2 regions of the Streptomyces sp. NPDC004838 genome follow, and region 1 is predicted to be linked to the other one. Evidence: riboswitches for the same ligand, from Rfam matches in the RefSeq annotation. Region 1 holds a riboswitch; the other holds the start of a gene.
The links. Region 1 has a riboswitch for S-adenosylmethionine ahead of ACWEFL_RS04400 (aminotransferase class V-fold PLP-dependent enzyme). Riboswitches for the same ligand answer to the same signal wherever they lie in the genome.

Region 1 (15,192 bases):
TCGTACCGCACCGAGGCTCCGGGATAGGGCGCGTGCACGACCTGGCCGTTGCCCATGTACATCCCGATATGGCTGGCGTCGTCGCGGTAGGCGACGAGATCTCCGGGGCGCGCCTGGGACAGCGGAACCTGCCGTCCCGCGTACCGCTGCGCCTGCGAGGTGCGCGGCAGCGCGACGCCGGCCCGGGCGTAGGCCCACTGCATGAGGCCGGAGCAGTCGAAGCCGGAGGGACCGTTGGCGCCCCACACATAGGGGCGGCCGACGGCGCTGCGGGCCGCCGCGGCCGCCGCGGCGGCGCGGGAGGAGGCGGCCGCCTCGCCGGACGGTCCCGGCAAGGCGTCCCGGCCGGAGCGGGAGGACCGGTCGTACGCCTCGCGGTCCGCCGACGGCAGGGAGTTGAGGAGCCGCCGCGCCTCGGCGAGCTTGCGCTCGACGGTGCGTTTGTGGCGGGCGACGGCGTTCCGGCTGCGCTCCAGCTCGGCGAGGTGACGTGTGGTCTCCTCGCGCTCTCGGCCGAGTTCGCGCTGTGCGTGCCCGAAGTCATGGAGCGCGACGGCCTGGCGCTCGCTGACGCGTTCCAGCAGCTCGGCCTTCTCCAGATAGTTGTCCGGGTCGGCGGAGAGCAGCAGGGAGAGCGCGGGGTCGATGCCGCCCGAGCGGTACTGGGCACCCGCGGCGGTTCCGAGGGCTTCGCGCATCCGGTTGACGCGTTCCTGGCCGCGCGCCACGCTGTCCTGTGCCGCGGCGACCTGTTCGCGGAGCTTCCCGGCCCGCTCCCCCGCCTTGTTGTACGCCTCGGTCGCCTTCTCGGCCTCTTCGAGGAGCCGGTCCACACGGGCCCGCGCCGCGTCCGGGGAGTCGTGGGGGTCGGCGCTCGCCGGTGCGGCCCCGAACGCCGCCGCGGCCGTCGCCGCGGCGGCCGACAGGACGGTGACCCGGGCACTGTGAGTGAGACCGGGCTGTGAGGACCGTCGATGGGACGCCACGGGCCGCGCTCCCTTCCGCTGTACGGGGATGTTGCGCGGCAGACAGTAGCCGGGCGACCACACGGCGGCCAACGACCTCGCCGGGCACGCACAGTGACGCCCCGCCGGGAGACCACAGGTCACCGGCGGGGCGGGGTGTCAGCGCGAGGGAGGGGAATTCGCCCGTTCGGGCGTCTGTCCCGTGTCCGTGGCGCGTCCGGGAGGTGCTCCGTCCCGCGCGCCGGGCCCGGCGGTGCGTGCCGGGCCCGCCGATCCGCGGAGAGCCGTCGGCCGTGGCCGCGCCGGGCCGCTCGGACGCCGAACCGGTCAGATACGGACGCCGAACTGGAAGGGCATGTTGTTGATCGACTCGTACCGCACGACCGCACCGGTCCGGGGCGAATGCAGGACCTGGCCGTTGCCCGCGTAGAAGCCGACGTGGTGCATGTCCCCGTAGAAGATCACGAGGTCGCCCTGCTTGAGCTGGCTCTGCGAGTAGATCCGGGTGCCGGCGCTGGCCTGCGCCTGCGAGGTGCGCGGGATGGCGACGCCGGCCTGCGCGAAGGCCCAGGAGGTGAAGCCGGAGCAGTCGAAGGAGTTCGGGCCGGACGCGCCGAACACGTAGGGCGTGCCGATCTTGCTCTGGCCGGCCGCGAAGGCCGCGGCGGCGCGCTGCGAGGCGGGGACGGACTTGCCGAGGTCCGCGCGGGCGCTGGCGCGGTTGGCGCGGGTGTCGTCGGCGGTGACGGCCGCGCGCTCCTTCGCGCTGAGCGAGTTCAGGAGCTTCTGCGCCGCACCGAGCTTCGACTGGACCTCGCGCTTCTTCTCGCCGAGGAGCTTGCGCGTGTCGGCGAGGTCGCCCAGCTTCGACTGGGCCTCCTTGCGCTGCTGGGCGAGGGTGCGCTGCTTGGACTGGATCTCGGTGAGCGCGGCGGACTGCTTGGAGCCGAGCTGGTCGAGGGCGGACGCCTGGTCGAGATAGGTGTCCGGGTCGGAGGAGAGGAAGAGCTGGATGGCCGGGTCCATGCCGCCGGTGCGGTACTGGGCGCTGGCGACCGTGCCGAGCTTGCCGCGCAGGGTGTTCAGCTCGTCCTGGCCGCGGGCGACCCTGTCCTGGATCCCGTCCACCTGCTTCTGGAGCTTGTCCTGCTGCTCCTTGGCGCCGTTGTACTTCTCGGTGGCCTTCTCGGCCTCCTCGTAGAGCTTGTCGACCTTCTCCTTGACCTCGTTCTTGTTCGGCTGCGGGGCCGCGTTGGCGGCCTGGGAGGTCAGAGCGACAGCCGCCGCGGCGGTGGCGGTCAGAACGGTCACACGGGTGCGGCCCGGCTGCTTGGCACGACGGTGAGACGCCACGAAGGCGGGCTCCTTCTTCCTCATGACCGCCTGCCGGGTGGGGGACGTGATCCCCGGCTCCGCGCGCTCGGCTCCCCCGGGAACTGGCCGACGTACGCGGACTCGGCGGCTCCTCCGCTGTCACCCCGGATGGGCGATCGACCGCGCGAAGGTTCGAGGCCCGACCTTAGTGACCTTCTTGTGATCACTTCAAATCCTGGTGCGAAAAATCTCACGGCCCTGGGGCATTATTTACCCGCATCACACACCCGGTGATGGGTATCTGACAGACCGTCCCGCCAGATCAGGCACCAATGCGGGCATTGCGTACGCAAGTTACCCGTAACTCCGATTTTCTCTGAGATGGGTACAAGAGACACGCCGCCTGTGCCGTCTGTGTCGCCTGTGTCGCGCGTGTCGGCACGGACACGCCGACCGGGGATCGGGGCGGACCGGAGGTACGTACAGCGGAGGTGCGTACGGAGGGCACGCGCAACGCCGTGCGGCCGCGCGGGGCGAATCAGACGCGCGAGAGCCGTTTCAGCAGCAGCGCCGACGCGACGGGCCTGGCCCCGGCCTTGGCGACGCCGTCGGCGACTTCGCGATCGGTGGAGACGACCACGACGGGCCGGCCGGGCGGCTCCGCCCGGACAAGCTGGCGAATCAGCTCATCGGCCGTGACGCCCGGCTTGGAGAACAGCACCCTGACCCCGCGCGGTGGCGCGAGCAGCACGGGGGCCGCCAGTTCGGCCCCGTCGAAGACACAGGTGATCTCGGCCCCGGTCTGCGCGGCGAGCACCGAGAGCCCGCCGAGGATCCGCAGCCGCTGTTTCTCCAGCGGCATCGTGGGATAGCCGGTCTTGGTGACGTTGTAGCCGTCGACCACCAGATGGACCTGGGGCAGCGCGAGCAACTGGTCGAGCAGGGCCGGGTCGGTCTCGGACAGGGCGCGGGCGGCGATGTCCTTGGGTGACATCCGGCCGGGTTCCACCGCGTCGACCGTGTCGGCGGGATGGAGGGTCGTGGGCGGCAGAGCCAGCTCACGGCGGAGGCCCTGGGCCGCGTCCAGGACGGTGTCCAGCAGCAGCCGCATCCGCATGCCCTCGATCGAGCGGCCCTCGCGGGCGGCCTTGCGGCCCGCCTCGACGGCCGCCTCCGCCTCCCCGAGGCGTGCCTTGAGCCGCCGGCTCTCGCTCTCGGCCGCCGACACCTGCCCGGCCGCCTCCGACCGAGCGGTCTCGATCTCCGCGGTCGCCCGGCGGACGGCGGCCTCACGGCGCTTGACGTCGCTCTGGGCGCTCCGCAGCTTCCGGCGAAGCGATTCGGCTTCCTTGCGGACCGTCTCCAGCTCGGTGCGGAGCCGCTCGGTCTCGCTCTTGATCAGCCCGCGCGCCTCGGACAGCTCCCGGCGCAGCCGTTCCAGTTCGCGCCGGCCCGCCGCGTCGGCGCGTTCGGCGTCGGCCCGCAGGGCCTCCTCTCCTGCGGCGGCGACGAGTTTCACCCATCCGGTGGGCCGCAGGACATACGCCGCCGCAGCCACATCGAGCGGATCGGCCGCGGCGGGCGGCGATCCGGCCGTCAGGGCGGCGCACAGCTCGGGCTGCGCCGAGGTGAGCCGCTCGGCGATCCGCTGCCGGAAGACGGAGTCGCTCTCCAGGGCCGCGGCCATCGCGTTGCCGGCGAGCTTGGCCCGGCGGGAGGGGGTGAAACGGGCGTACTGGCGCAGCTGAGAGGGGAGCTCGGCCATCGTGAGGCCCCCGAAGGCATCCGCGACCAGAATCATGACCCGTCGGCGCACGCCCTCCGGCAACGGCCGGTCGAGCGCCTCCGCGGCGTCGCCGGCGGCCGAACCGGCCGGTTCGGCGCCGCTGTCAGGCTGCTCCACGTTCCGTCACCCCACTACCCGTCGCCACCGTCGCGGGCGTTCTCTCAGGAGTCCGCGCCCGGCCTGGCCACCAGCTCGATCTTGTCCACGGCGTTGCACCAGCGGCAGCGCACCGACTCGATGGTCTCACTGAGCACCTCGCGCTCCTCGACCGTCGGCTCTCCCGCGAGGTCCAGATGGACGTATTCGACGACCTTGGAAGAGCGGGTGACGTCGAAGCGGGTGAGATTGCCGCAGAGCGCGCAGCGCCAGCGGGTTTCCGCCGTCGGCGAAGGAACCGTTGTCATCGTTCCGTCCTCTTTCGTCGTACGGGCCTGTCCTGCGGATCCGCCGTGCGGATCCGTACGACATGGCCGTACCGGGTGCGGGTTCCGCGGTGCGCCATCGGACTGCGGGTGTACTCCTCGTAACTCTATGGCCTTGCGGGTACCCAGAAGCACGGCGAGGCACCCTGTACCGTTCGGATCGGTTACGTCATGATCTGTCCGTGATCGATTGGCGGGGTGCGGCGCGTGGGGCGCTCCGGGGTCCGGCGACCCGTCCCGCGGTGACATACGGCCTGATCGCGGTCTGCTGCGCGGTCTTCCTCGTCGGCCCCGCGTCGGGGCTCAATCCCGGCTACGGAACCGGTGACGCGCTGCTCGCGGCGCAGAGCGCGTACTTCGAACGGTGGGGGGTGATCCCCGCCGATCTGATGAGCGGGCGGTCCGGCACCCTGCTCACCCCGCTCACCGCACTCTTCGTCCACGGCAACTGGCTGCATCTGCTCGGGAACGTGCTCTTCCTCCATGTCTTCGGCGCGATGGCCGAGGAACGTCTGGGGCATGTGGAGTTCACCCTGTTCTATCTGGGCGTCGGCTATACCGCGCTGGTCGCGTTCGCCGCCGCCAACGCGGGCTCCGAGCAGGCCCTCGTGGGGGCCTCCGGAGCGATCTCGGGCGTGCTCGGGGCGTTTCTCTTCCTCTTTCCGAAGGCCCGCGTCACCAGTCTCTTTCCCTTTCTGTTCTTCCTGCCGCTGCGCTTTCCCGCCTGGATCGTGCTGCTCTTCTGGTTCGTCCTCCAGTGGCTGGCGGCCTCCGGCGCGGGCACCGTCGACGGCCCCCGGGTGGCCTATCTGGCACATCTGGTGGGGTTCGGAGTGGGCTTCCTCTACGCGTGGGGACGATTCCGGCGTCCGGCCGGTGCCGCGGTGGAACAGGCGGGCCGGTGAACGTTTCCGGTCACCGCACTAGAGTGAGGGTCCCAGCAGCGGCCACCGAGGGAGAACGTCAGCCGTGATCACCGCGATCGTGCTCATCAAGACCAGCGTGGACCGGATTCCCGAGATCGCCGAGTCGATCGCGGCGCTCGAGAGCGTCAGCGAGGTCTTCTCCGTGACCGGCACCTACGACCTGATCGCCATGGTGCGGGTGGCCCGGCACGACGACCTGGCGGATGTGATCCCCGGCAGCATCAGCAAGATCGAGGGCGTCCTCGGAACCGACACGCACGTCGCCTTCCGGACCTACTCCCAGCACGACCTCGAAGCCGCGTTCGCGATCGGCCTCGATTCCTGATCACGGTCGCGGGATGAGGCCGCCGCCGGATGAAACGACCGGATGACATGTCCGGATGAAGAAGTCTTCATCTTGTCCTCATCCGGCCACCCCGGTGGGGCCGCCACCATCACCGTCATGGTCTTCTCCCACCGCATCGCGGCCCTGGCGGCCGTCGTCGCGATACCCCTGGGGATCGCGGTGACCAGCTATGCCCTCACCGACAGCCCCGACTCGCCCAAGGTCGTGCCCAAGGTGCAACTGGAGACCGGTTCATCAGCGGGACCGTCCGGCTCCACCGGCACGCCGTCGGGCACACTGAGCCCTTCATCGGCCGCACCGACCGATGAGACGGTGGCGCCACCGGTGAGCGAGAATTCACCGGGCGACGACGACGGCACCGGACCTGGCACCGGACCCGGCGGCGGCACCGGTGCGAGCCCGTCCGGCTCCGGAACCGGTGGACTGGACGACGATGGCCCGGGGGGCGACGACTACGGTGACGACGGCTGATCCCGTACGCGGATGGGTCACCGCCGGTCTGCGCAGCGTCTCCGCGCGCACCCGTATCCTTCTGTGGCTGCTCATCGTGATGGCCGTGGCACTGACCGCGGTCGCCGCCGTCACGCGCTCGGTGCTGCTGCACGACGTGAACAACCGCATCGACGGCCTCCTCGTCCAGGAGACCAGCGAGTTCGCCAACTTCGTCCAGCACGGCATGGACCCGCGGACGGGCGAGAAGTTCACCGACCCCGATCCGCTGCTGCGGCTGTTCCTTCAGCGGCAGTACGCCGACCCGGACGAGGAGCTGCTGGGTCTCTTCGAACAGCCCGGACCCACTCCGCGGAAGATGGTGCAATCCCGTGAGCTGCGGACCAGCCACCCCCTGACCGACGATCCCCGTTCCCTGGCCGCGGTGTTCGACTCCCCCGAGTCGATCGGCACGCTCAAGCGGCCCGAAGGGGAGATCCGCTGGGCCAAGGTCGCGATCGAGCAGGGCGACGGCCGCGCGCCCGCGGCCTTCGTCGTCGCCATCCACCCGGAGAGCGAGCAGGCCGAGGCGGGCGACGTCTTCCATATGCTCCTCGCCGTCTCCGGGGTGGCTCTGCTGATGACGACCGGTATCGGCTGGGTCGTCGCGGGCCGCATACTCAGGCCCGTACGCCTGGTCCGGATCACCGCCGCGCAGCTCACCGAGCAGGATCTGACCCGCCGCATCCCCGTGCAGGGCCGTGACGACATCGCCGCCCTCGCCAAGACGTTCAACGCGATGCTCGACCGGCTGGAGAGAGCGTTCGCGGCCCAGCGGGAGTTCGTCGACGACGCGGGCCATGAGCTGCGCACCCCCATCACCATCGTCCGCGGCCATCTGGAGCTGATGGGCGACGATCCGGCGGAGCGCGAGGAGACGGTCCGGCTCGTGATGGAGGAGCTGGACCGGATGAGCCGGATCGTGGAGGACCTTCTCCTGCTCGCCAAGGCCGAGCGGCCCGACTTCGTCGCCCCGGAGGCCGTACAGCTCGGGGAGCTGACCGCGGACGTCTTCGTCAAGGCGCGGGCGCTGGGCGAGCGGGACTGGCACTTCGCCGGAGCCGCCGACGCGGAGGTGCGGCTCGATCCCCAGCGCATCACGCAGGCCATGGTCCAGCTCGCGCAGAACGCCGTCCAGCACACCGCTCCCGGCCAGCGCGTCAGCATAGGCTCGCGCCTCGCCGCCGGGCCCGCCGACGGCGTTGAAGGCGGCGCAGGCGGCGGTGGCGGCGACGGTGACGGGGGCCCCGGCGCTTCCGGCGCTCGTGGGAGCGACGGCTGCATCGAGCTGTACGTCGCCGACAGCGGACCCGGCGTCCAGCCGCAGGACGCCGGAGTGATCTTCGAACGCTTCCGCCGCGGAACCGCGCGCCGGGGCTCGCGGGCCACGGGCGCGGGACTCGGCCTCGCCATTGTGAAGGCCATCGCCGAAGGGCACGGTGGACGGGTGGAACTGCGCCCGACCGAAGGCGGCGGCGCCACCTTCGTCCTCATACTCCAGCAGGAAGCAGCGAAGCCGTGAACCGGATACTCATCGTCGAGGACGAGGAACGCATCGCCTCGTTCGTCGAGAAGGGCCTGCGGGCCAACGGCTTCACCACGACCGTCGTCGGCGACGGCGACGCGGCCTATGACTACGCCATGACCGGCGGCTTCGATCTGGTCGTCCTCGACATCGGACTGCCGGGCAGGGACGGCTTCACCGTGCTGCGCCAACTGCGCGAGGCCCGGGTGTCGATGCCGGTCATCGTCCTCACCGCACGGGACTCCGTAAGGGACACGGTCGCCGGCCTGGAAGGCGGCGCGGACGACTGGATGACCAAGCCCTTCCGCTTCGAGGAACTGCTCGCGCGGGTGCGGCTCCGGCTCCGTACGGCCGCGAGGGCACCGGAGGTCACGGTCCTGCGCAGCGGCGGACTGACCCTGGATCTGCGCACCCGCAGGGCCCGCTCGGACGGGCGCACGGTGGATCTGACCGCGCGTGAGTTCGTGCTGCTGGAACTGTTCCTGCGCCATCCGGGACAGGTGCTGTCGCGGGAGCAGATCCTGTCCCATGTATGGGGCTACGACTTCGATCCGGGCTCGAACATCGTGGACGTGTACGTCCGCGCGCTGCGGAAGAAGCTGGGAGCCGACCGGGTGGAGACCGTACGGGGCATGGGGTACCGGCTGCCGGAGTCGGCGCAGGCATAGGGCGGTTTTTCGGGAGGGGCGGGACGTCCTCCCGCCCACCGGCCTCGTGAAGTTCCTTTCATCATCGGCTCATGGAGCCCTCACCGGGCGGATGAACCCTCGATCATGTGAGCCTGAACCTGCGACAAACCGTCACCCTCTGCGTGGCGCTGAGCGTCTGCGCACTCCTCGCCGTGCCGGGGAACTTCCCCGCGCTCGGCGGTGACGCGCGGATCACCCTCGCCGTCTTCGCCCTCGCCACCTGCGCCTGGATCGGCACGCCGATCGACGACACGTACATCGCCCTGGGCGCGGGCCTGGCCCTCACCGTGACGGGTGTGATCAGCAGCGACACCCTCTTCGGCACGCTCGGGGACGACACGGTGTGGCTGCTGATCTGCGCGTTCGTCCTGGCGGCGGCGGTGGCGCGGACCGGACTCGCCGGGCGGGCCGCGGCGTTCCTCGTGGGCGGGGCCCGGACCGTACGGCAGTTGACGCATCTGACGACCGCCGCACTGGTCGTCACCGCCTTCGCGGTGCCCGCGACCTCCGGGCGGGCCGCGCTCGCGCTGCCGGTGTTCCTGGCGCTGGCGAAGGCGCTCGCGGGGCGCGGCCGGCTGGTGGTGATGCTGGCGCTGCTGTTCCCGACCGTCATCCTGCTGTCCGCGGTGGCGACCCTGATCGGCGCCGGCGCGCATCTCATCACGGTGTCCGTGCTCTGGGAGGCGGCCGGGGAACGCGTCGGCTTCGCCCAGTGGCTGCTGCTCGGGCTGCCGCTCGCCGTCGTCTCCTCCCATCTCGCCGCCGAGGTCGTCCTGCTCACGACCACCCGGCGGGCGGACCGGAAGGGACCCGTCGAGATCACCGCCGCGCAGATCCAGGAGCACAGCGAACAGCCCGTCACCGGCCCCTGGTCGCCCGCCGAGGCGCGGTGCGCGCTGCTGCTCGCCACGGTCGTCGCCCTGTGGTGCAGCGAACCTCTCCACCGGGTGCCGCCCGCCGTCGTCGCCCTGATCGGCGCGGTGGTCGCGGCCTCGCCCGCGCTCGGCACCGTACGGCTGAAGGACGCGCTGAAGACCGTGCCGTGGTCGCTGCTGCTGTTCATGGCCGCGACGATGGCGATGGGACTGGCGCTGACCGATTCGGGCGCGGCGAAGTGGCTGGTGGGCGGGGTTCCGCTGGATCTGCCGCCCTGGCTGTTCCTGGCGATCGTCGTCGCCGTGTCCACCGCCGCGCATCTGGTGCTCCAGTCGCGGTCGGCCCGGTCGTCGGTGCTGGTGCCGCTGGTGGTCGCGGCGGCCGTCGGGGCCGGGGTCAATCCGGTCGCGGCGGCCCTCGCCTCCACCGCCGCCGCGGGGTTCTGCCACACACTGCCCGCCTCCGCCAAGCCGGTCGCCCTCTACGCCGACATCCCCGGCACCCCTACCTACACCCCCGGCGACCTCCTGCGGCTCTCCGTCTTCCTGGCACCGCTGATCGCCGCGCTCGTCCTGCTCTTCGCCGTGGGCGTCTGGCCGCTGCTCGGCGTGCCCGTCCGCTGAACCTCGAATCCCTCATGAGCACCAGGAGTCCGTGATGCTGACCCGATTCGCCGTCGCCCCGAGCGGCTTCAAGGAATCCCTGTCCGCCCAGTCCGCCGCGAAGGCCATCGCCGAGGGGGTGCGCCGTGTCGTACCGGACGCCGAGATCGACCTGATCCCCCTGGTGGACGGCGGCGAAGGTACGGCGAGGGCCCTGGCGGCCGCGTCCGGCGGCCGGGTGGTCGCCATGCCCGCCACCGGTCCCACGGGGGCGCCGGTCGAGACGCACTTCGCGCTCCTCGACAGGTACACGGCCGTCGTGGAGATGGCGGCGGTCGCGGGGCTCTCCCTCGTGCCCCGCGACGCGCGCGACCCGGCCGCGACGACGACGTACGGCGTCGGCGAACTCATCCGCGCGGCCCTCGACGCGGGCGCGCGCCGGATCCTCGTCGGCTGCGGCGACTCCGGCACGTCCGACGGCGGGGCCGGGGCCCTTCAGGCGCTCGGCGCTCGGCTCCTCGACGCGGACGGAGACGAACTGCCGTACGGCGGACGGGAGCTGGCGCGGCTGAGGCGTATCGACGCCTCGGGGCTCGACCCGCGGCTCGCCAGGACCGAGATCCGCGTCGCCTGCAACCCGTTCAACATCCTGTGCGGCGAGCGCGGGGTCGCCCGCGTCTTCGGCCCCCAGAAGGGCGCCACGCCGGCGCAGGTGGAGCAGTTGTCGGCCGCGCTGGAGCACTGGGCGTACATCCTCACGCGCGATCTGGACGTACGGGCCGATCTGTATGGCGGTCCCGGCACGGGCGCGTCCGGTGGCCTGGGCGCGGGGCTGGCCGCGCTCGGCGGTCTGCTGCTGCCCCGGTTCGAGGTGCTGCTGGACCATCTGGATCTGGACGCGCGCCTGGCCCGCGCCGATCTCGTCCTGACCGCGGAGGGCGCGCTCGACCACCAGACCCCGCGCGGCAAGGTCCCCGCCGAGGTGGCCCGGCGCGCCAAGCGGTTCGGCCGGCCGGTGCTCGCGCTGGCGGGCACGATCGGCGAGGGCGCGCACCAGGTGCGGTCGGCCGGGGTGGACGCGTACAGCGCGATCCTGCCCGCGCCGGTCAGCCTCACGGAGGCGCTCGGTCGCGGCGGGGAGTTCCTCGCCGACGCGACCGAGCGCGCCCTGCGGATGGTCCTGATCGGGACCCGGCTGCCGGTTCAGGAGGTGGTGTCCGGGACGCAGCGGCCGTCCTCGGTGCGGTAGCTCCAGCGCGCGCCCTCGGTGACCAGTTCCCGCACGGCCCGTACGAACCGCTCCACATGCTCGTCGGGGGTGCCGGCCCCGAAGCTGACCCGGATCGCGTTGAGGGACTTCTCCCCCGGTCCGGCCTCCGGCGAGCCGCACTCGCCCGGATCCTGGAGAGCGCTGTCCAGCAGGGTCCGGACGAGGGGGTGGGCGCAGAAGAGGCCGTCGCGTACGCCGATGCCGTACTCGGCGGAGAGCGCGGCGGCGAAGTGCGAGCTGTTCCAGCCGTCGACGACGAAGGAGATCACGCCCACGCGGGGCGCGTCGTCGCCGAACAGCGACAGCACCCTCACCTCGGGCACCGAGGCCAGTCCCTCGCGGATCCGTGTGACGAGGCGCTGCTCGCGGGCGACGAGGTCGTCGAAGCCCGCCTCCGTGAGCGCCTTGCAGGCGGAGGCGATGGCGTACGCGCCGATCACGTTCGGGGAGCCGGCCTCGTGGCGGGCGGCGGTGGTGTGCCACTCGACGTCCACACCGCCGCCGGTCCGCCGGGCGACCTTGCGCGAGGCGCCGCCGCCCGCGAGATACGGCTCCGCCCGCGAGAGCCAGTCGGCCCGTCCGGCGAGCACGCCCGAGCCGAAGGGCGCGTACAGCTTGTGCCCGGAGAAGGCGACCCAGTCGACGTCCAGTTCCCGTACGGAGACGGGGTGATGCGGCGCGAGCTGCGCCGCGTCGAGCACGATCCTGGCACCGTGCGCATGGGCCGCGGCGGCGAGCTCCCGCACCGGCCACAGCTCACCCGTCACATTGGACGCGCCCGTCACACAGACCAGCGCGGGTCCGTGCGGGTCGCGGACGGCGAGCGCGTGCTCCAGGGTGCGGACGGCCTCGGCGGGGGTGCGGGGGGCGTCCAGATACGTCACCTTGGCGTCCCTCCCCCCGCGCCCCGCGGCGTGGGAGGACCACGGCAGCAGCGCGGCGTGGTGCTCGGTCTCGAAGACGAAGACCTCGCAGTCGGCGGGGAGCGCGGCGGCGAGCAGATTGAGGGAGTCGGTCGTGGAACGGGTGAAGACGACCTGGTCGCCCTCGCGGCAGCCGAGGAACTCGGCGACGGTCCGCCGGCTGTTCTCGAACAGGTCGGTGGAGAGCTGGGAGAGGTAGCCCGCGCCCCGGTGGACGCTGCCGTAGTACGGGGCGTACGCGGCCACGTCGTCCCAGACGCGCTGGAGGGCGGGGGCGCTGGCCGCGTAGTCGAGTGCGGCGTAGGCGACTTCGCCGCCGGTGACGAGCGGAACGGTCACGTCCCGGCCGAGGACGGGCAGCGGGGTGGTGTCGACGAGGGTGTTCAGGCGTGCGGACATGGCGGATGCTCCCGGTGGGACAAGGCGGAATGGCTTCTCTGCTCCAGGCGGCTCAGGGGCTCGCGTGGAGGGTGTGCGGAAGAAGGGGCTGTCGCGCCCTATCGCATTCGCTTGCTCACGAGACTGCTCCCTCGGGACCAGGACCCCAGGGTTTCGCAGGGGTCCGCGCTTGCCGTGGGCCTCGCTGCCCACGGCCTGGTCTTCACCCGGGGCACCCCGCCACGGACGGAGGGTTGCCGGACAGCGGGCCGGGGCCGTAGTCGCTGTCACTCATGACCTGGGCGAACGTTATGGCAAGGGTGCGGTGTGCCGCAACTCGGGGTCGGTGCGGGGTGCTTGTTCAGCGTCGGCTTCCGGGGTGGCCGTGCGCCCTCGTACGCCGGACGGGGCAGGGTCGCCGCGCCGGAGTGCGCGCACTCCCCGGCCGCCTCCGCCCGGCCCAAGGAGCCGTCCTCGTACGCCGGACGGACCGCGGTGTACGGGCCGTCGCTCCGCGTCTCCGGGGCCGCCCTCCGTCGAAGGGCGGGCCCCCGGCGGACGCGCTCCGCCGCCCGGCCTCCGGCAACGGGGCAGGAAGGAGCCACGGGCGGCCAACGGCAGCGGGAAGCCGCCGGCGGCCGAGGCGCACGGACCGGACCGGGGCGGCCGGGGCGGCGGACCCGGCGAGCCGCGAGGGGGCACGCCGGGGTCCGGGCTCAGGCGGTGGGCGGGGTGTTGCTCGCGGTGATCCAGCGGTCGAGCACGGATCCGGCCGCGCCCGAGTCGATGGAGTGGGCCGCTCGTGCCATCGCGGCGGAGAGCTGCTCCGCCAGGGGGCCGTCGCCGGGCGTGAGGGCCACCAGCGCCGCCGCCGCGTTCAGGAGGACCGCGTCGCGGACGGGGCCGCCCTCGCCGGAGAGAAGGCGGCGGGCGACGTCCGCGTTGTACGAGGCGTCCGCGCCGCGGAGGGCCTCTACCGGGACCAGGTCGATGCCGACGTCACGCGGGTCGAAGGTCTCCTCGCGTACGGTTCCGTCGCGGACGATCCAGACGTGCGACGGCGCCGTCGTCGTCAGCTCGTCCAGTCCGTCGTCACCGCGGAAGACCAGCGCGGAGGAGCCGCGCTCGGCCAGGACACCGGCCAGCACGGGTGCCATAGCGGCGTCCGCGACCCCTGTGGCCTGCGCCTTCACCCGCGCCGGGTTGGTCACCGGCCCCAGGAAGTTGAACATCGTCCGGATGCCCAGTTCCGCCCGCGCCGTCGCCACGTGCCGCAGCGCGGGATGGAACTTCACGGCGAAGCAGAAGGTGATGCCCGCTTCCTCGGCGACCTCCGCGACCCGCCGCGGGGTCAGCTCCAGATTGACGCCCAGCTTCTCCAGGACGTCGGACGCGCCCGACGCGCTGGACGCGGCCCGATTGCCGTGCTTGACGACCTTCGCTCCCGTTCCGGCGACGACGATCGCGGACATCGTGGAGATGTTCACGGTCTTCGCGCCGTCGCCGCCCGTGCCGACGATGTCGACGCTGGGGCCGGGCACCTCGATCAGATTGGCGTGCGCGTACATCGTCCGTACGAGGCCGGTGAACTCCTCGACGGTCACGCCCTTGGCCCGCAGGGCGACGGCGAACCCGGCGATCTGCGCGTTCGTCGCCTCGCCGCTGAGAATGCGGTCCATCGCCCAGGCGGTCGCGTCGGCGCTCTGGTCACGATGGTTCAGCAGGGACTCGAGCACGCCGGGCCAGGAGTGGTCCGCCACGCTGTCGCCGCCTGCCGGGGTCACAACGTTCATGGTCCGCTCCCGGGTCCACATGCGAATAGGGATGGTCCCACCCTATCCAGCGCCGGGGACGGCGAAGAGCCCCGTCCAGCGAATGGACGGGGCTCTTGCCGTGGCGACCGGTCAGCCGGTCGAATCGGGTCGGATCACCTCAGCCGGTCAGTGGCGCGCCTGCCCGCTGGGGAGCTCCTCGTGCTCGCCGTGACCGTGGGCCGCGGCGATCTCCTTGTACTCCTCGCTCGTCGGCTTGACGATCTGGTTCCCCTCGCCGTAGTAGCCCTTGCTGAGCTTCGCCCTGAGCTTCTCGACGACGCCGATCTTGCGGCGGACGCCGTTCTCGTCGACCGCCGGGCCGACCTCGATGGGCTTGTGCTGCACATGGGCGGTGAGCGTGTGCAGATCCGCCTGGCTGATCGGCTCGTGGACCTCGATGAACTCACCGTGCGGCAGGCGCTTGATGATGCCGGACTCCCGTCCGTGCAGCACCTTGTCCCGGTCACGGCGCTGGAGACCCAAGCAGATCCGCTTCGTGAGGATGAACGCGAGGACCGGTCCGGCGAAGAAGAAGATCCGGACGAACCAGGTGATCGCGTTGATCGACAGATGGAAGTGCGTGGCCCAGATGTCGTTGCCTCCGCCGACCAGCATGATGAAGTACGCGACCAGCCACGCCACACCGAAGGCGGTACGGGTCGGGGCGTTGCGCGGGCGGTCCAGGATGTGGTGCTCGCGCTTGTCGCCGGTGACCCAGGACTCGATGAACGGGTAGACGGCGATCGCGGCCAGGACCAGCGGGAAGACGACCAGCGGGATGAAGACGCCCAGCACCAGGGTGTGGCCCCAGATGTTGATCTCCCAGCCTGGCATCACTCGGACCAGACCCTCGGCGAAGCCCATGTA
Region 2 (15,192 bases), on a different contig from region 1:
TGTCCCTGCGAGATCTCGAACTCGACTCGCTGACCCTCCTCCAGGGTGCGGTAACCGTCCATCTGGATCGCGCTGTAGTGGACGAAAACATCCGCACCACCGTCGACCGCGATGAAGCCGTACCCCTTCTCCGCGTTGAACCACTTGACGGTGCCCTGAGCCATGCCTAACTCCCCTATTACTGGCCCTTGCGCAGGACCGCACCTCGCGGACCCGGGTCATACCTCACCCGACGTAGCTATCCCGCCCGCCGCTGACGGGGGGAGACCTCACAGGTGTGCGCCGGAACGCGTCGACCGCGGCTGAATGTATCTGCCCAACTGCCCTCTGCAACAGGGCAATGGGACGAGATTTCCGGGAACCTACGATCGGGTAATTGACCGGAATTCAAGAAATTCCGGGGCAAATCAGGCCAGACAAAGGGAACTTATGAGACAAAGGGCTACGACACTTTGGCTGCTTCTTATCGTGCCGGGGCGCGATCTCGCGGGCGGTCGACGCGAGCGGCGGTGGGGCGTTCCCCAACTGTAGCGTGCTCAACCATGCAGAATTGCCCCCTCCGGATGTCTCACGGAGGGGGCAATCGCAATGACTCTGCGTAAAGGACTCTTCGTTAGTCGCGGGGCGGTCGAAGGGCCGTCGCAGGGGCCCTGCCGGAGGCCCGGCGACCGGGGTCCGAGGGCCCCGCGACCGGGGTTTCCGGGGCCCGGCCTCCTGGGTTCCGGAGGCCGGCCGCCGGGGTTCCGGGCCGGAGTGCCGGAGGCCGGCCGCCAGAGGGCCGGCGAGGGCTCCGGAGGCCGGGCCCCAGGAGGCCGGGGAGGGCTCCGGAGGCCGGGAAGGGCTCCGGAGGCCGGGCCCCAGGAGGCCGGGGAGGGCTCCGGAGGCCGGGAAGGGCTCAGCCGCCGGCGACCGCGGGGATGATGGAGATCCCGGCGCCGTCCGGCGTCTCCGTCGCCAGGCCCTGCTCGAAGCGGACGTCGTCGTCGTTGACGTACACGTTGACGAAGCGGCGCAGCTTGCCCTCGTCGTCCAGGACGCGTGCGGCGATGCCGTTGTGGTTCTTGTCCAGGTCGGCGATGACCTCGGCGAGGGTCGTGCCCTCGGCCGGGACCTCGGACTTGCCGCCGGTGTAGGTGCGGAGGATGGTCGGGATGCGGACGTTGACGCTCATTCTTCGGATCTCCAGGGGGTCAGTTGGCCAGGCCCGCGTCGCGGAAGGCGTCCAGGCTCGGTCGGATGGTCGCCGTGGGACCGGTGGTCGGTGCTACCGCGTCCAGGGTCTTGAGGCCGTCGCCGGTGTTGAGGACGACGGTGGTGAGCGCGGGGTCGAGCACGCCCGCGTCGAGCAGCTTCTTCGTCACTCCGACCGTCACCCCGCCCGCGGTCTCGGCGAAGATGCCCTCGGTCTGGGCCAGCAGCTTGATCGCGGCGACGACTTCCTCGTCGTCGACGTCCTCGACCACGCCGCCCGTGCGGCGGGCGATGTCCAGCACATAGGGGCCGTCGGCGGGGTTGCCGATGGCGAGCGACTTGACGATGGTGTCGGGCTTGACCGGCCGTACGACGTCATGGCCGGCCTTGTAGGCGGCGGAGACCGGTGAGCAGCCCTCGGCCTGCGCGCCGATGATCCGGTAGGGCTTCTCCTCGACCAGGCCGAGCTTGATCAGCTCCTGGAGCCCCTTGTCGATCTTGGTGAGCTGGGAGCCGGAGGCGACCGGGATCACGATCTGATCGGGGATGCGCCAGCCGAGCTGTTCGCAGATCTCGTACGCGAGGGTCTTGGAGCCCTCTCCGTAGTACGGGCGGAGGTTGACGTTGACGAAGCCCCAGCCCTCGCCGAGCGGGTCGCCGATCAGTTCGGAGCAGAAGCGGTTCACATCGTCGTAGTTGCCCTCGATGCCGACCAGTTCGCCGCCGTAGACGGCGGCCATGACGACCTTGCCCTGCTCGAGGTCGTGCGGGATGAAGACGCAGGAGCGGAAGCCGGCGCGGGCCGCGGCGGCGCCGACCGCGCCCGCGAGGTTGCCGGTGGAGGAGCAGGAGAGGGTGGTGAACCCGAAGGCGCGGGCGGCCTCGACGGCGATGGCGACGACACGGTCCTTGAAGGAGTGCGTCGGGTTGCCGGAGTCGTCCTTGACGTACAGGCCGCCGGTGACGCCCAGTTCGCGGGCGAGGTTGTCGGCCTTGACGAGCTTGGTGAAGCCGGGGTTGAGGCTGGGCTTCTCCGCCACGTCGGCGGGGACGGGCAGCAGGGGCGCGTACCGCCAGATGTTCTCGGGGCCGGCCTCGATCCGCTTCCGCAGTCCCTCGGGGTCGCCCGTCGGCAGGTCGTACGCGACTTCCAGCGGGCCGAAACAGGAGGCGCAGGCGAAGATCGGGCCGAGGGCGAAGCGCTCTCCGCACTCGCGACAGGAGAGGGCGGCGGCGGGGCCGAGATCGGGGGGCGTGCCGGGCGTGGCGGAGCTGTCGGTGTTGCCGGTACCGCTGGTGTTGCCGGCGTTTTCCGTATTACCCGCACTGTCCGGGATGTCGGCGTTGCCGGTGTTCGAGGTACTTGCGACGGTCTGCGCAGCCATGGAGGCGAGGCCCTTTCTCCTCATCTTCCTCATGGCGCATCTCGCCATGAGACGGATTTGGCACCTTCCCGAGCCGGGAGCCTCGCGAGCGCTGAACGCGTCGGAGACCGGCTGGAGGGTTGCCGGGGCTTCTACGGGCCGTATCCCTCTGCCCCTCTGGATGAGCGGTATTCAGTTATGGGTGTTTCGATTATGGGTTTCGATTGTTGAACTGTTGAACGCCGGACCCCCGACATGCGACGGTCATCCGCGTTGTTCAAGACTGTAACCGAAGGTCCGGGCGGTGGAGACAGTCGTCCGAACCGCGAGATGGATCACATGGATCACATGGATCACAACGTGCATGACCGGGGAGTAGTCGAACGTGCTCGATGAAGTGGAGCGCTGGCTGAGCAGGCGCACCTGGCGGGCGTCCGATCGCCCGCTGGGCAGGCTGATCGCGGCCAAGCGCACGACGACGGTGAGCGTCGTCCTGCCCGCCCTGAACGAGGAGGCGACGGTCGGTGACATCGTCACCGTGATCCGCCGCGAGCTGATGGAGAAGACGCCGCTCGTGGACGAGCTGGTGGTGATCGACTCGGGCTCCACGGACCGTACGGGGGAGGTCGCCGCGGCGGCGGGGGCCCGGGTGGTGCACCGGGACGACATCCTGCCCCGGATACCGGCCGTGCCCGGCAAGGGGGAGGTGCTGTGGCGCTCGCTGATGGTGACGCGTGGTGACATCGTCTGCTTCATCGACGCGGATCTGCGGGACTTCTCGGCGGACTTCGTCTCGGGGGTCGTCGGGCCGCTGCTGACCGATCCGGAGCTTCAGTTCGTCAAGGCGATGTACGACCGGCCCGTCGGTCCCGGATTCGGCTCGGCGGGGCCCGGAGACGGCTCGGCGGGCCCCTCGGCCTCGGCGGCTCCTGGGGAGCCGGCCTCCGGGGCGCCGGTCTCCGGCGGGGGCGCGGTGTCGGCCTCCGGAGGGGGCACGGGGTCTGCCTCCGGAGGGGGCGCGGTGCAGGGCGGCCGGGTGACCGAGCTGGTGGCGCGCCCGCTGCTGAATCTGCACTGGCCGCAGCTCGCGGGGTTCGTCCAGCCGCTGGGCGGGGAGTACGCGGCCCGGCGCTCGCTGCTGGAGCGGCTGCCCTTCCCCGTCGGTTACGGAGTGGAGCTGGGGCTTCTCGTCGACGCGCTGCACACGGCGGGCCTCGACGCGCTGGCACAGGTGGACGTCGGCTCCCGCAAGCACCGGCACCAGGACGACCAGGCGTTGGGCCGAATGGCCGCGGCGATCTACCGGACCGCCCAACTACGGCTCTCCCGCGGGCATTTGACGCGCCCCTCGCTGACCCAGTTCACGCGCGGCGAGGACGGGTTCGTACCGAGGACGCACAAGGTCGACACGGAGGAACGACAGCCGATGCGCGAGATCGGTGAGTATGCGGCGCGTCGTGCCGCATAGCCGACATAGGGCGTCATGCATGACAGAACATCCTATGTATGACTTTTCGACTCGATACTCCGCGTTCTCCGCGCCGCAGTCTTCTGCGGCTCACCGTGATCCTCGGCATCCTGGTCCTGATCGTCGTGGCCGTCACGGCGGCGGCTCCGCCCGACGCCGCCCCGCCCGCCCTCGCCCCCAACGGGCGGGACCAAGGCGCTGAGCGGCTCTGGCTGCTGAGCGGGCTGGGGCTCGCGCTGGCCGCCGCCGGGGCGATCGCCGTCGCGGCGGCGCGCAGCCGGCGCAACCCGTGAGATGACGCGCCACCGACGGGCAGGCGGCGCGGGGCCCGGCCCGCGCCTGGGCCCGTATCTGGGCCTGTATCTGGGCCTGTACCTGGACGCGTGCATGGACGGATACGACGCATACGTGGACCCGTGCCTGGGCCCGTCCGGCGCGACGGGTCGCGCCGCGGAGGGTGCCGCGCGCGCTCGCGGCCTGCGGGGGCGGCGCGCGATACCCGGCGCGATAGCGGGCTTGCGATAGCGGGCGTGGGGCACGTGCGGGGTGCGGCACCTACGGGTGCGGCTTGCGGCGCGCGCAGGCGCGTGGCGTCGGCGAGCGGCGTGCGGCCTGTGTGTGCGGTGTGTGGTGTGTGGTGTGTGGTGTGCGGTGTGTGGTGTGTGGTGTGTGGTGTGCGGTGTGCGGTGTGTGGCGTCGGCTCGGGAGGCGCGTGGCGCGGGAGTGACGGACGGCACGCCGGGGGCGGGCGTACGCACGTTTGAGAGGTAGCGGGACGGGCTAGGTTTCGGCACATGGTCTCCGACCCCTCCGCCGACCGGGCCAGCGCCCGGGTCCTCGTCGCGTCCAACCGCGGCCCCGTCTCGTACACGCTCGACGACGACCACACGCTCAACTCCCGGCGGGGCGGCGGCGGACTGGTCTCCGGGCTCTCCGCCGTCGGATCGGACGCCGACTCCCTCTGGGTCTGCTCCGCCCTCGGCGCAGGCGACCGGGAGGCCGTGCGGCGCGGTGTCGGCGAGCCCGGCGTGCTGATGCTCGACATCGACGAGACCGTCCACTCCGACGCGTACAACGGCATCGCCAACTCGGTGCTCTGGTTTGTCCACCATCTGCTGTACCAGACACCGCTGGAGCCGGTCTTCGACCAGGAGTTCCGGCGTCAGTGGCGTTCGTACGAAAGCTACAACCGCTCCTTCGCCGAGGCCCTCGCCGAGCGGGCGGGGGAAGGGGCCGCCGTCCTGGTGCAGGACTACCATCTGGCGCTGGTGCCGGGCATGCTGCGCGAACTCCGCCCCGACCTGCGGATCGGGCACTTCTCGCACACCCCCTGGGCCCCCGTCGACTACTTCCGCCTGCTGCCGGACGACATCGGCGCACAACTGCTGCGCGGCCTCCTCGGCGCCGACCGGACCTGTTTCCTCACCCGGCGCTGGGCGGACGCGTTCACCGCGTGCTGTACGGAGCTGCTGGGCCCGGACGCCCTGAAGGGCACCCGGATCGGGGTCCACGGACTCGGTGTGGACGCCGAGTTCCTGATGGAGCGCGCGCACCGGCCGGACGTGGCCGAGCGCATGACCGCCCTGCGCGAGCAGATCGGCCCCGGCCGCCGCACGATCGTGCGGGTCGACCGCACCGAACTGTCGAAGAACATCGTCCGCGGGCTGCTCGCCTACCGCGAGCTGCTGGCCTCCCGGCCCGAGTGGCGCGAACGGGTCGTCCATGTCGCCTTCGCCTACCCGTCCCGGCAGGACCTGGCGGTCTACCGCGAGTACACGGCGCAGGTCCAGCGTGTGGCCGACGAGATCAACAGCGCGTACGGCACCGACGGCTGGACCCCCGTCGTGCTCCATGTGGAGGACGACTTCGCCCGCTCGCTGGCCGCGTACCGTCTGGCCGACGTGGCGCTGGTCAACCCGATCCGCGACGGCATGAACCTGGTCGCCAAGGAGATCCCGCTGCTCTCGGACAAGAGCTGCGCGCTGGTTCTGTCGCGGGAGGCGGGCGCGTACGCGGAACTCGGCGAGGACGCGGTGACGGTCAACCCGTACGACGTGACCGGCACGGCCGAGGCGCTCCACCAGGCCCTGACCATGCCGGACGCCGAACGCACCCGCCGCGGCAAGCGGCTGGCCGCGGCGGCGACGGCGCTGCCGCCGCAGCGCTGGTTCCTGGACCAGTTGGAGGCGCTGACCGCGGGGACCTGAGCCGTCGGCCGGAGGGTGCCCGTCCGCGGCGTGACGGGCTTCGGCGTGCCGTCACCGGCGGACCGGCTTCGGCTACCGGCTTCGGCGTACCGGTCAACGCGGTGGCTCCGCAGGAGGCGGGGGTTCCGCAGCGGCGTCCGTACGCGGCTCCCCACGGGGTCCGGGCCCCTCCCGGAGGCCGTATCCCCTCCCAGGGGACGTAGTCCCGAAGCAGCGTTACCGGATGCCGTCGGCGAGCGACGCGAGGAACTCCACGACCGCGGGCGGCCCCGGCACCAGGAGGTCGGCGCGTTCGGCCAGTTCGGTGACCTCCGTACTGCCGCTGCACACCAGCAGCCCCGGCACCCCGTCCGAGCGCAGTTTCTCGACGGCGGCGAAGGCGGGCAGATCGCCGAGGTCGTCGCCCGCGTAGAGGACGGCCTCCGCCTTCACCTCCTGTACGTACTCGGCGAGGGCGACGCCCTTGTCCATACCGGGCGGGCGCAGTTCGAGGACCATACGGCCCGGTTCCAGGATCAGCCCGTGACGGGTGGCGAGGGCGGCGAGCGGCTCGCGCAGCGCCTGGAACGCGCCCTGCGGGTCGGCGGCACGGCGGGTGTGGACCGCGACCGCCTGCCCCTTCTCCTCGATCCAGGTGCCACGCCAGGCCCCGAAGCGGTCGAGGAAGCCGGGCAGTTCGGCGCGGACGGCGATGACGCCGGGGTGGGGGGCGGGGGTGTTCACGGTGCCGGTGACGGCGTTCCAGCGCTCCGCGCCGTAGTGGCCGAGTACGACGAGATGGTCGAGGCCCGGCACCCCGGCGAAGCCGCCGTACCGGACCGCGACCCCGGCGGGCCGTCCGGTCACGACGGCGACGGACGCGACCTTCGGCGCGAGCCGCGCGAGCGCGGCAGCGGCGCCGGGGTGGGCGCGGGCCTGTTCGGGGTCCGGCACGATGTCGGCGAGTGTGCCGTCGAAGTCGAGTGCCACGACGGCTCTGCCCGGCCGGGCCAGGAGCGCGGCGAGACCTTCGCGGCCCGCGGGCGTCGAGGGAGTCGGCAGGGAGTGCGCGTGCGGGGAGTGCGGGGAGCTGCCCATGCCACCGACCTTATCGGCGTGCGCGTTTCGCGTCTCTCACGCGACGGAGCCGGTTGACCGTAATCGGGTCATGGGCGAGGGCCCGTTCGTCGTCCAGCAGTGCGTTGAGAAGCTGGTAGTAGCGGACTGGTGAGATGCCGAGCCGCTCCCGGATCGCCCGCTCCTTGGCCCCCGGCCCGCTCCAGGAACGCCGCTCCATGGCGAGCACGGCCCGGTCGCGCTCCGAGAGCGCGGGGGGCCCGTGGCCGGGCCCGGTTTCGGGGGCGGGGTCGGTTTCGGGGTCGGTTTCGGGGTCAGGGGCGGTTTCGTCGGCGGTTTCGTCGGCGGGGCCTGCTCCGGAGCCGGTTTCGGGGGCGGAACCGGTTGCAGGCGCGGGGCCGGTTTCAGAGCCGAGCTCGGAGTCGGACCCGGAGCCGGAGTCGCGCCCGGAAGCGGGCGCGGAAGCGGGGCCGGGCCCGGAGTCGGGGCCGGGAACAGGGAGGGATCCCTGGTCGGGCGCGTCCGGAGGGCCGGGCTCATGGTCGGTCATACGGTCCAACCTATCGGCGCTCCCCGAAGCGGGCAGCCCTCGGGAATCCACGCCCGCTCGGAGGGCCTCCCCCTCCCTGCGGCGCGCACGGCACGCTCGGCACGTACGGACGACGGACGACGGACGACGGACGACGGACAGCGGGGCGCGGCCGGGCCCGCACAGCCCGACCGCGCCCCGCATCCACATCCGTGTCTGCCTCCCCCTCGGCTTCGGCTTCGGCTTCCGCAGCCGCATCCGCAGTGGAGCCGTACGCGCTCCGCGCTACTCCTCCGCGTCCGCGTTCTCCGCCCGCCCGGCGATGGATTCCAGCACGGTTCTGGGGTTGTTGTCCGGGGCGACCGCGTTGCCGATGTGCTTCTTCAAGTCCTCGCTGACGGCGGACCACGAGGTCTTGCCCACCGGCGGCAGCATCGAGGTGGGGAGCCCGTCGAGGAACTCCTTCAGGTCCTTGTGCTCCGGGTCCCGCGCCATCGTCTCCGAGGCGGAGATCGTCACCGGCAGCAGATCGTTCTGCGAGGCGAAGTCGAGCACGTTCTTGTCGCTGAACATGAAGTCCAGGAACTTGCCGATCTCGGCGCGGTTGCCGTTCTGCCTGAAGCCCATGATCCAGTCGGCGACGCCCATCGTGGCCTTGGGCTTGCCGGTGCGGCCGGGCATGGGGATCTTGCCCAGCTTGATGCCGGCCTTCTCGGCCGTCTGCATCAGGGAAGGGTGGCCGTTGAGCATGCCGACCTCGCCCCGCGTGAACGCGGCGAAGGCTTCCTTGCGGTTCAGCTTGCCGGGGGCGACCGGGCCGGTGAGATCACGGTCGACGAGATTGGACTTCAGCCACTCGAAGGTGTTGATGTTGTTCTCGGAGGCGATCGTGTAGGTGCCGCCGGGATCGACGAAGGCGTTGCCTCCACCGCTGAGGAGCCACATCATGGTCTCCGCCTGGGCCTCCTCGGGCCCGAGCGGAAGGGCGAACGGATAGGGGACGTCCGTCTTCGTCTTCAGCTTCTGCGCGGCTTCGCGCAGTTCGGCCCAGGTCTCCGGGGCCTTCTCGATCCCCGCCTCCTCGAAGAGCTCCTTGTTGTAGAAGAGGAGCCGAGTGGAGGCGACGAACGGCAGTCCGTACTGCACGCGCCGCTGCTTGCCGGCGTCGGTGAGAGGCCCGAGGAAGTTGGACTGGATCGGGATGGAGAGCAGTTCGTCGGCGCTGTAGAGCTTGTCATCGGCGGCGTAGTCGGCGTACGCCCCGATCTGAGCAATGTCCGGCGCCTTGTTCTCTTTGACCATCTCCGCGACCTTGCGGTCCACGTCGTTCCAGGACTCGATCTGGACCTCGACGTCGATACCGGGGTTCTGCGCCTCGAAATCGGCGGTCAGCTTCGCCCAGTAGGCTCTGCTGCTCTGTCCGCCGTCGACGTCGTAGTCGGCGGCGACCAGTTTGAGGGTGACATCGGACGAGCCGGACGAGGAGCCACAGCCCAAGAGAGTGGCCGATATCCCCAACGCGGCGGCGGCCGCGGTAACTCCGAAAAGGTGCCTTCGCACAGGCGTTCCCCACCTTTAGCCGGATGGCTGGTTCTGTACCATTCGGGCCCCCATGACGCTCCCGTGGCGCCCCGCATGCGTGCATATGCCCGGTATCCCCCGGCGCCCCCTGCGCCACCGAGATGGGCAGCCATTTTTCTCCTTCAATCTTCAAAGGTCTACGCCGAGCGGTCTCACTTCTGCAACGTCTGCATCACCTGAGGTAATGGGCGACCCGGCCGCGGGACAGGTTTTACAGCATGTAGTTTCAATGAATTGGCCTGAACCAATGACCCAAATCCATGAGAAACCGCAGAAAGCCGCACCAGTCCTTACGAAATTCCCGATACTTCCCAAACTCGCGAGGAGTACCGCAGAATGTCCCGTACCGCGACAGAGATTGCGACCCAGCCCGCCTGCTGGCGGCGGGCCGCCGCATTCGCAGCCGACTTCGACGGGTTGCCCCGGCCGGGCGAGCGGGTGGCCGTCACCGGGTGCGGGACGTCGTGGTTCATGGCGATCGCGTACGCCGCGCTGCGGGAGGCGGCGGGGCTGGGCGAGACGGACGCCTTCGCCGCGTCGGAGTTCCCCTCGGGGCGTACGCACGACCAGGCGGGACGTACCCATGACCAGGCGGGGCGTTCGTACGACCAGGCGGGGCGTTCGTACGACCAGGCGGGGCGTTCGTACGACCGGGTCGTCGCGATCACCCGTTCCGGTACGACGACCGAGGTCCTGGAGCTGCTGGCGCGGCTGAAGGGCCGCGTGCCGACCCTCGCGCTGACGGCCGACCCCAAGACACCGGTCATGGACGCGGCGGACACGGTCGCGGTACTGGACTGGGCGGACGAGGAGTCGGTCGTCCAGACCCGGTTCGCCACGACCGCGCTGGCCTTTCTGCGCGCGGGCCTCGGCGACGTCCCCGGCGTGAAGCCGGTCACCGAGGCGGCGGTGGACGCGGAGCTGGCGGTGACCGAGCCGCTCGCGGACGCGGTCGTCTCGGCGGAGCAGTGGACCTTCCTGGGGCGGGGCTGGACGTACGGCCTGGCGCTGGAGGCCGGCCTGAAGATGCGGGAGGCGGCGGGCGCGTGGACGGAGGCGTACCCGGCGATGGAGTACCGCCACGGTCCGATCTCCATCACCGCGCCGGGCCGGGTGGCCTGGGTCTTCGGGGCGCTCCCCGAGGGACTCGCGGCGGACGTCGCGGCGGTCGGAGGCACGCTGGTCGCCCATGTCTCGGCGGACCCGATGGCGGACCTGATCCGCGCACAGCGCCTCGCGGTCACCCTCGCCGAGGCGAAGGGCCTCGACCCGGACCGCCCGAGGAACCTGACACGGAGCGTGATCCTGAACGGTCCGGACAGTCTGAACGGTCCGGACAGCCTGGACGGTTAGGCATCGGTCGGGCATCGGTTGGGCGGTGTCTTCACAGTGGGTTCAGCCAGAGGAGCAGGGACGCGACGGTGACAGCCGCCTGGTAGGACTCTCGGGGTCTCGTCGTAGCGAGTGGTGGCCGACGGCCGACGCGTCAGTGTTCCCGTGGCGGTGCCGCGGTGCTCTCGCCGTACCGGACGAGCCCGGCCCTGCTGGAGATCAGGGCAGCCTGAACCCTGCTGCGCACATCGAGTTTCGCCAGCACGTTCTGAACGTGTGTCTTGACGGTGCTCTCCTCGATGCGCAGCCTCCGGGCGATCTGCGTGTTGCTCATCGCATGCCCGAGGAGCGCGAGGACGTCCCTCTCGCGAGGGGTGAGATCGTCCGGCAGGACCGCGGGGGCGGTGCCGCCGGAGAGCCGGGAGATCAGCCGCCGGGTCGGGCCCGTCGACACGAAGCCCTCGCCGCGCGCCGCCGCCCGGATGGCACCGAGCAGAGTGTGGGCGGTGTCCTTCTTCAGTACGAAGCCCGCGGCACCTGCCGCCAGCGCTCCGAAGAGATACTCGTCCAGGTCGAAGGTGGTGAGCGCCACCACGGCGGGCGGGGCGGCGTCCGCCATGATCCGGCGGGTCGCCGTCACCCCGTCCATCTCCGGCATCCGGATGTCCATGACCACGACATCGGGACGCAGCCGGGCGGCCAGTTCGACCGCGGCACGCCCGTCCGGGGCTTCCGCGACGACCGAGAGGTCGGGTTCGACGTCGATCATCATGCGCATGCTGGTACGCACCAGCTCCTGATCGTCCGCGAGCAGGACGGACACGGTCATGACACACCCTTCCGGCAGGGCAGGACCGCGTCGACCCGCCAGCCCCCGCCGGGCCGGGGCCCCGCCGTCGCCCGGCCACCGCACAGCGCCGCGCGTTCGCGGATCCCGATGATTCCATGCCCCCGTACCTCGGTCGACGGCCCGCCCGGTGCGGTGCCGTCGTCGTCGACCCGCAGATGCAGGGCGGTGTCGCGGTAGTCGAGAGTGACCGTGGCACGCGGTGGGCAGGCGTGCCGGGTCACATTGGCCAGTGCCTCCTGGATGATGCGATAGGCGGCGAGGTCGATCAGGCTGGGCAGCGGGCGCGGTTCTCCGCTGATCGTCACCTCGACATCCGCCCCGGCCCGGCGGGCGCTTTCGGCCAGCCCCGGGAGTTGGTTCAGCGAGTGTGTGTCCGGGGTGTCCGCTCCGTGCTCGTCGTCCCGCAGGGTGCCCAGCACGGAGCGCAGTTCGGTCAGCGCGCTGTCGATCTCCGAACCGATCTCGGTCAGGGCCCTGCCCTCGGGTGTACGCCGTGTTCCGTTGACATGGCCGACAGCGGTGATCCGCATGGCCACGGCGCTGAGCCTGTTGGCGACCACGTCGTGCAACTCCCGTGCCAGCCGAAGCCGTTCGTCGTGAGCGGCGCCGCGCGCGTCCAGTTCCCGCAGCCGGTCGGCCTGCTCGGCGCGGGCGGTGGCGAGTGCGACCCTGCCGCGCACCGCGTCGGCCGCCGCGACCACCACGACGGGGATGAAGCTGAAGTTGACGATCGTGTAGACGACGCCCGCCGGCGCGAATGAGAGGCGCCAGCCGACGGCAATGTGCGCGTACGCATCCGCGGCGACGCACATCCCGAGCGCCGCGAGCGCGGTGTGCCGCCATCGTTCGGTGCCCGTGGCGACGGCACCGAACGCGGTCACCCAGACGGCGGCCTGCACCATGGCGGGCAGCGGTCTGGGCTGGGACAGACAGATGACCCAGGCGACGGCATAGCCCAGGCACGCGACGGTCAGGGCCGCCCCGGGACGCGTACGGCGCCACAGCATGGACACACTGGAGACGACGGTGGTGACGGCGGTGACCAGGAGCCAGCCGGTCGTCACACCGCCCCAGATCAGTTCACCCAGGTCGATGCCGGCCGTGACGATGATCACGGCCGCCGCCGTGGGGGCGATGGCCCGGGGCGCGGACACGTTCTTGCTGAGCACTGTGGTCAATCGGAACTCCGCTGGCCGACGGGGACGGGGGTGTCGTCCGCCCGTTTCCGCCCACGGCGGAAGGGGGCGTCGCCCGCGGCTCGCCAGACCAACTCGAATGGCCCCTGCCGGTGGTGCCGCAGCCACCAGGACGCGGCGGCCATCAGCAGGGCGCTGATCGCCGCCCAGGCGACCAGCGTGCCCACGGCGCCCAGCGCTCCGAGACCGAACGCCCAGGGGCTGAAGATCACCAGGGCCACTACATTCTGCAGCATGTAGCACGACAGCGCGGTCTTGCCGACATCGGCGAACCGGCGTGCGACAAAACCGGAACTCCCGAAACGGCGCAGCAGGATGAGGCCGAGCCCGAGATATCCGAAGGCCACCAGGGGAGCGAAGACGTAGCGCGACAGATCGAGGGCGAGGTCCTCCGCGCCCGGCAGTGGGGTGACCCGCCACAGCGACAGCGGCACCCCCGTGCCCAGCCCCCACAACGCCAGCCGGCGGCTCAGCGTCCGTGCCCGCTCGTCGTCCCGGAACAGGCCCCGCCGCCACAGCAGCACCCCGGCGAGGAAGAGGGCCGCGGACAGCGGCGGGGCGATGACGAACGCCTCGTAGCGGCCGTTCCAGAAATCCTCGATCCGCATCACCACCTCATCGAGATAGCCGACGTCGGGGGCGCCGGCGCCCGTGTCCACGTTGTTCTTCAAGTCGTCGGGCGTCGGCTCCGGGGAGGTCTCGCGGCCGGACGATTGCATCCCCTCCGCCCGGCGGAACTCCAGGGCCAGGTGCACCGCCGTGGCGAGCGCGGTGGCCACGGCGAGCCAGCGGTCCCGCAGCCGCAGCAGCGGAGCGACGACCATCGCGACCAGCGCGTACCCCATGAGAATGTCGAATGAGACGACGAGTGCGAAGTGCAGGAAGCCGTCCGCCAGCAGCAGCAGCGCACGCCACTCGTACCGCCAGGGCCAGCGAAGCCCCTGCCGCATCGCCGACTCGAACTGAATCGCTATGCCGACGCCGAACAGAATCGACAGAAGCCCCAGGAACTTGCCGTTCGACACCACACCGGACAGTTCTTGGATTCGCTGCTGCCAACTGCCTGGACTCGTACTCGTCCACGAGCCCGGATCGAACTCCATGGGGACGAAGATCCAGATATTGGTCAGCAGGGTTCCGATGATGGCGACGCCGCGCAGGACGTCGAGGGACGGAACACGTTGGGAGGAGGGGGATTTGGACACACTCCGACGCTAGGTTCCAGGTCCCCGCACGGGCCTCGGCCGACCGAAGGGGATCACCTCATCACTTCGGGGGAGAAGCCCTCCCTCCTGGGCGGTTGGCGCGTCAGTCCGGTTTTGCGATCCATACAGCGGGTTCGTCGTCGGTCCGTTGTCGGTAGTGGCCGCATGGGGCTGATGCCTGATGCCTGATGCCTTATGCCGAGTGCCTGACGCTTGATCAGGTGCCGGGTGCCGACTGCCTGATGCAGGATGTCTGATGCCAAGCGCCCGATGCTCGATGCCAGGTGGCGCGATCAGGTGCCGAGTGCCTGATGCCCCATGTCTCATGCCCCATGCCGACTACCTGATGCAGGATGCCTGATGCCGGGTGCCTCCAAGTCGGCACGTAGGCGCGGGTCCTGGCCGCAGGCTTCGTCGCCGGTCACCCAGGACACGGTTTTCAAGGCCGCAGGTGCGCCGCACGCCGGCGGCCAGGTCCCGCCACTCGATCCCCCACCCGACGGTGGTACGTTGATCTGGCCCTAGAACAACGTTCGGGTGTTCGATCGATGTCCGATTCGGCTCGTCTTCCGAGGCGCCAGACGGGGACCGACGGGCACCGGGAGGGCGGCGGGACGCCCGCCGAAGGCACGGGGACGCCCCCATGCACGGCCGGGTCTCCCCTGCGTCACGGACGCGAGGCACCGCGCCGCACCCCTTCCCGTGTCCCGGTGGACATCCGCGCAGCCACACGCCCGCAGCCACACCATGTCGTCCCGCACAGGAGGAACACATGAAACTGGTCATCTTCGGCGCAAACGGCCCGACGGGCCGGCTGGCCACCGAACAGGCACTCACCGAAGGCCACGAGGTCACCGCCGTGACCCGCAGGCCCGACGCGTTCCCGCTGAGCAGCGCCCGGCTGAGCGTGGCCGAGGCGGACATCCTCAACGCCGAGCAGGTGCACCGCGTGGTGGCCGGCCATGACGCAGTTGTCTCGACCGTCGGCATCCCGTACACCAAGGAGCCGGTGACCGTCTATTCGCAGGGCACCGGGAACGTCATCACGGCCATGCACGCCCACGGCATCCGGCGGCTGGTCTGCGTCAGCTCGATCGGCGCCAACTACGAGGACGCACCCGGCGAGAAGTTCGTCTTCCGCAAGGTGATCGTGCCGATCCTGCTCAAGATGGGCCGCCCCCTCTACGAGGACACCAGCCGTATGGAGGACATC

Region 2: another riboswitch for S-adenosylmethionine. It lies ahead of thrC (threonine synthase); the one in region 1 lies ahead of ACWEFL_RS04400 (aminotransferase class V-fold PLP-dependent enzyme).

The regions. Positions count from the first base shown of each region.
Region 1 covers NZ_JBSGAW010000002.1:466,566-481,757, reverse strand. The annotation lists gene ACWEFL_RS04455 (NlpC/P60 family protein) at 1-986, opposite strand, end outside; gene ACWEFL_RS04450 (NlpC/P60 family protein) at 1,293-2,318, opposite strand; gene ACWEFL_RS04445 (NYN domain-containing protein) at 2,818-4,182, opposite strand; gene ACWEFL_RS04440 (hypothetical protein) at 4,227-4,469, opposite strand; partial or broken gene ACWEFL_RS04435 (rhomboid family intramembrane serine protease) at 4,670-5,460, shown strand; gene ACWEFL_RS04430 (Lrp/AsnC family transcriptional regulator) at 5,457-5,738, shown strand; gene ACWEFL_RS04425 (small secreted hydrophilic protein) at 5,856-6,230, shown strand; gene ACWEFL_RS04420 (sensor histidine kinase) at 6,193-7,770, shown strand; gene ACWEFL_RS04415 (response regulator transcription factor) at 7,767-8,441, shown strand; gene ACWEFL_RS04410 (SLC13 family permease) at 8,549-9,961, shown strand; gene ACWEFL_RS04405 (glycerate kinase family protein) at 9,996-11,189, shown strand; gene ACWEFL_RS04400 (aminotransferase class V-fold PLP-dependent enzyme) at 11,144-12,532, opposite strand; SAM riboswitch class IV at 12,693-12,810, opposite strand; gene trpD (anthranilate phosphoribosyltransferase) at 13,228-14,304, opposite strand; gene qcrB (cytochrome bc1 complex cytochrome b subunit) at 14,452-15,192, opposite strand, start outside.
Region 2 covers NZ_JBSGAW010000026.1:53,267-68,458, reverse strand. The annotation lists gene ACWEFL_RS26610 (cold-shock protein) at 1-164, opposite strand, end outside; gene ACWEFL_RS26605 (MoaD/ThiS family protein) at 896-1,171, opposite strand; gene thrC (threonine synthase) at 1,191-2,600, opposite strand; SAM riboswitch class I at 2,594-2,743, opposite strand; gene ACWEFL_RS26595 (glucosyl-3-phosphoglycerate synthase) at 2,941-4,023, shown strand; gene ACWEFL_RS26590 (hypothetical protein) at 4,062-4,316, shown strand; gene ACWEFL_RS26585 (alpha,alpha-trehalose-phosphate synthase (UDP-forming)) at 4,818-6,230, shown strand; gene otsB (trehalose-phosphatase) at 6,447-7,307, opposite strand; partial or broken gene ACWEFL_RS26575 (DUF3263 domain-containing protein) at 7,318-7,611, opposite strand; gene ACWEFL_RS26570 (extracellular solute-binding protein) at 8,101-9,375, opposite strand; gene ACWEFL_RS26565 (SIS domain-containing protein) at 9,733-10,749, shown strand; gene ACWEFL_RS26560 (response regulator) at 10,883-11,557, opposite strand; gene ACWEFL_RS26555 (sensor histidine kinase) at 11,554-12,747, opposite strand; gene ACWEFL_RS26550 (DUF418 domain-containing protein) at 12,753-13,979, opposite strand; gene ACWEFL_RS26545 (NAD(P)-dependent oxidoreductase) at 14,752-15,192, shown strand, end outside.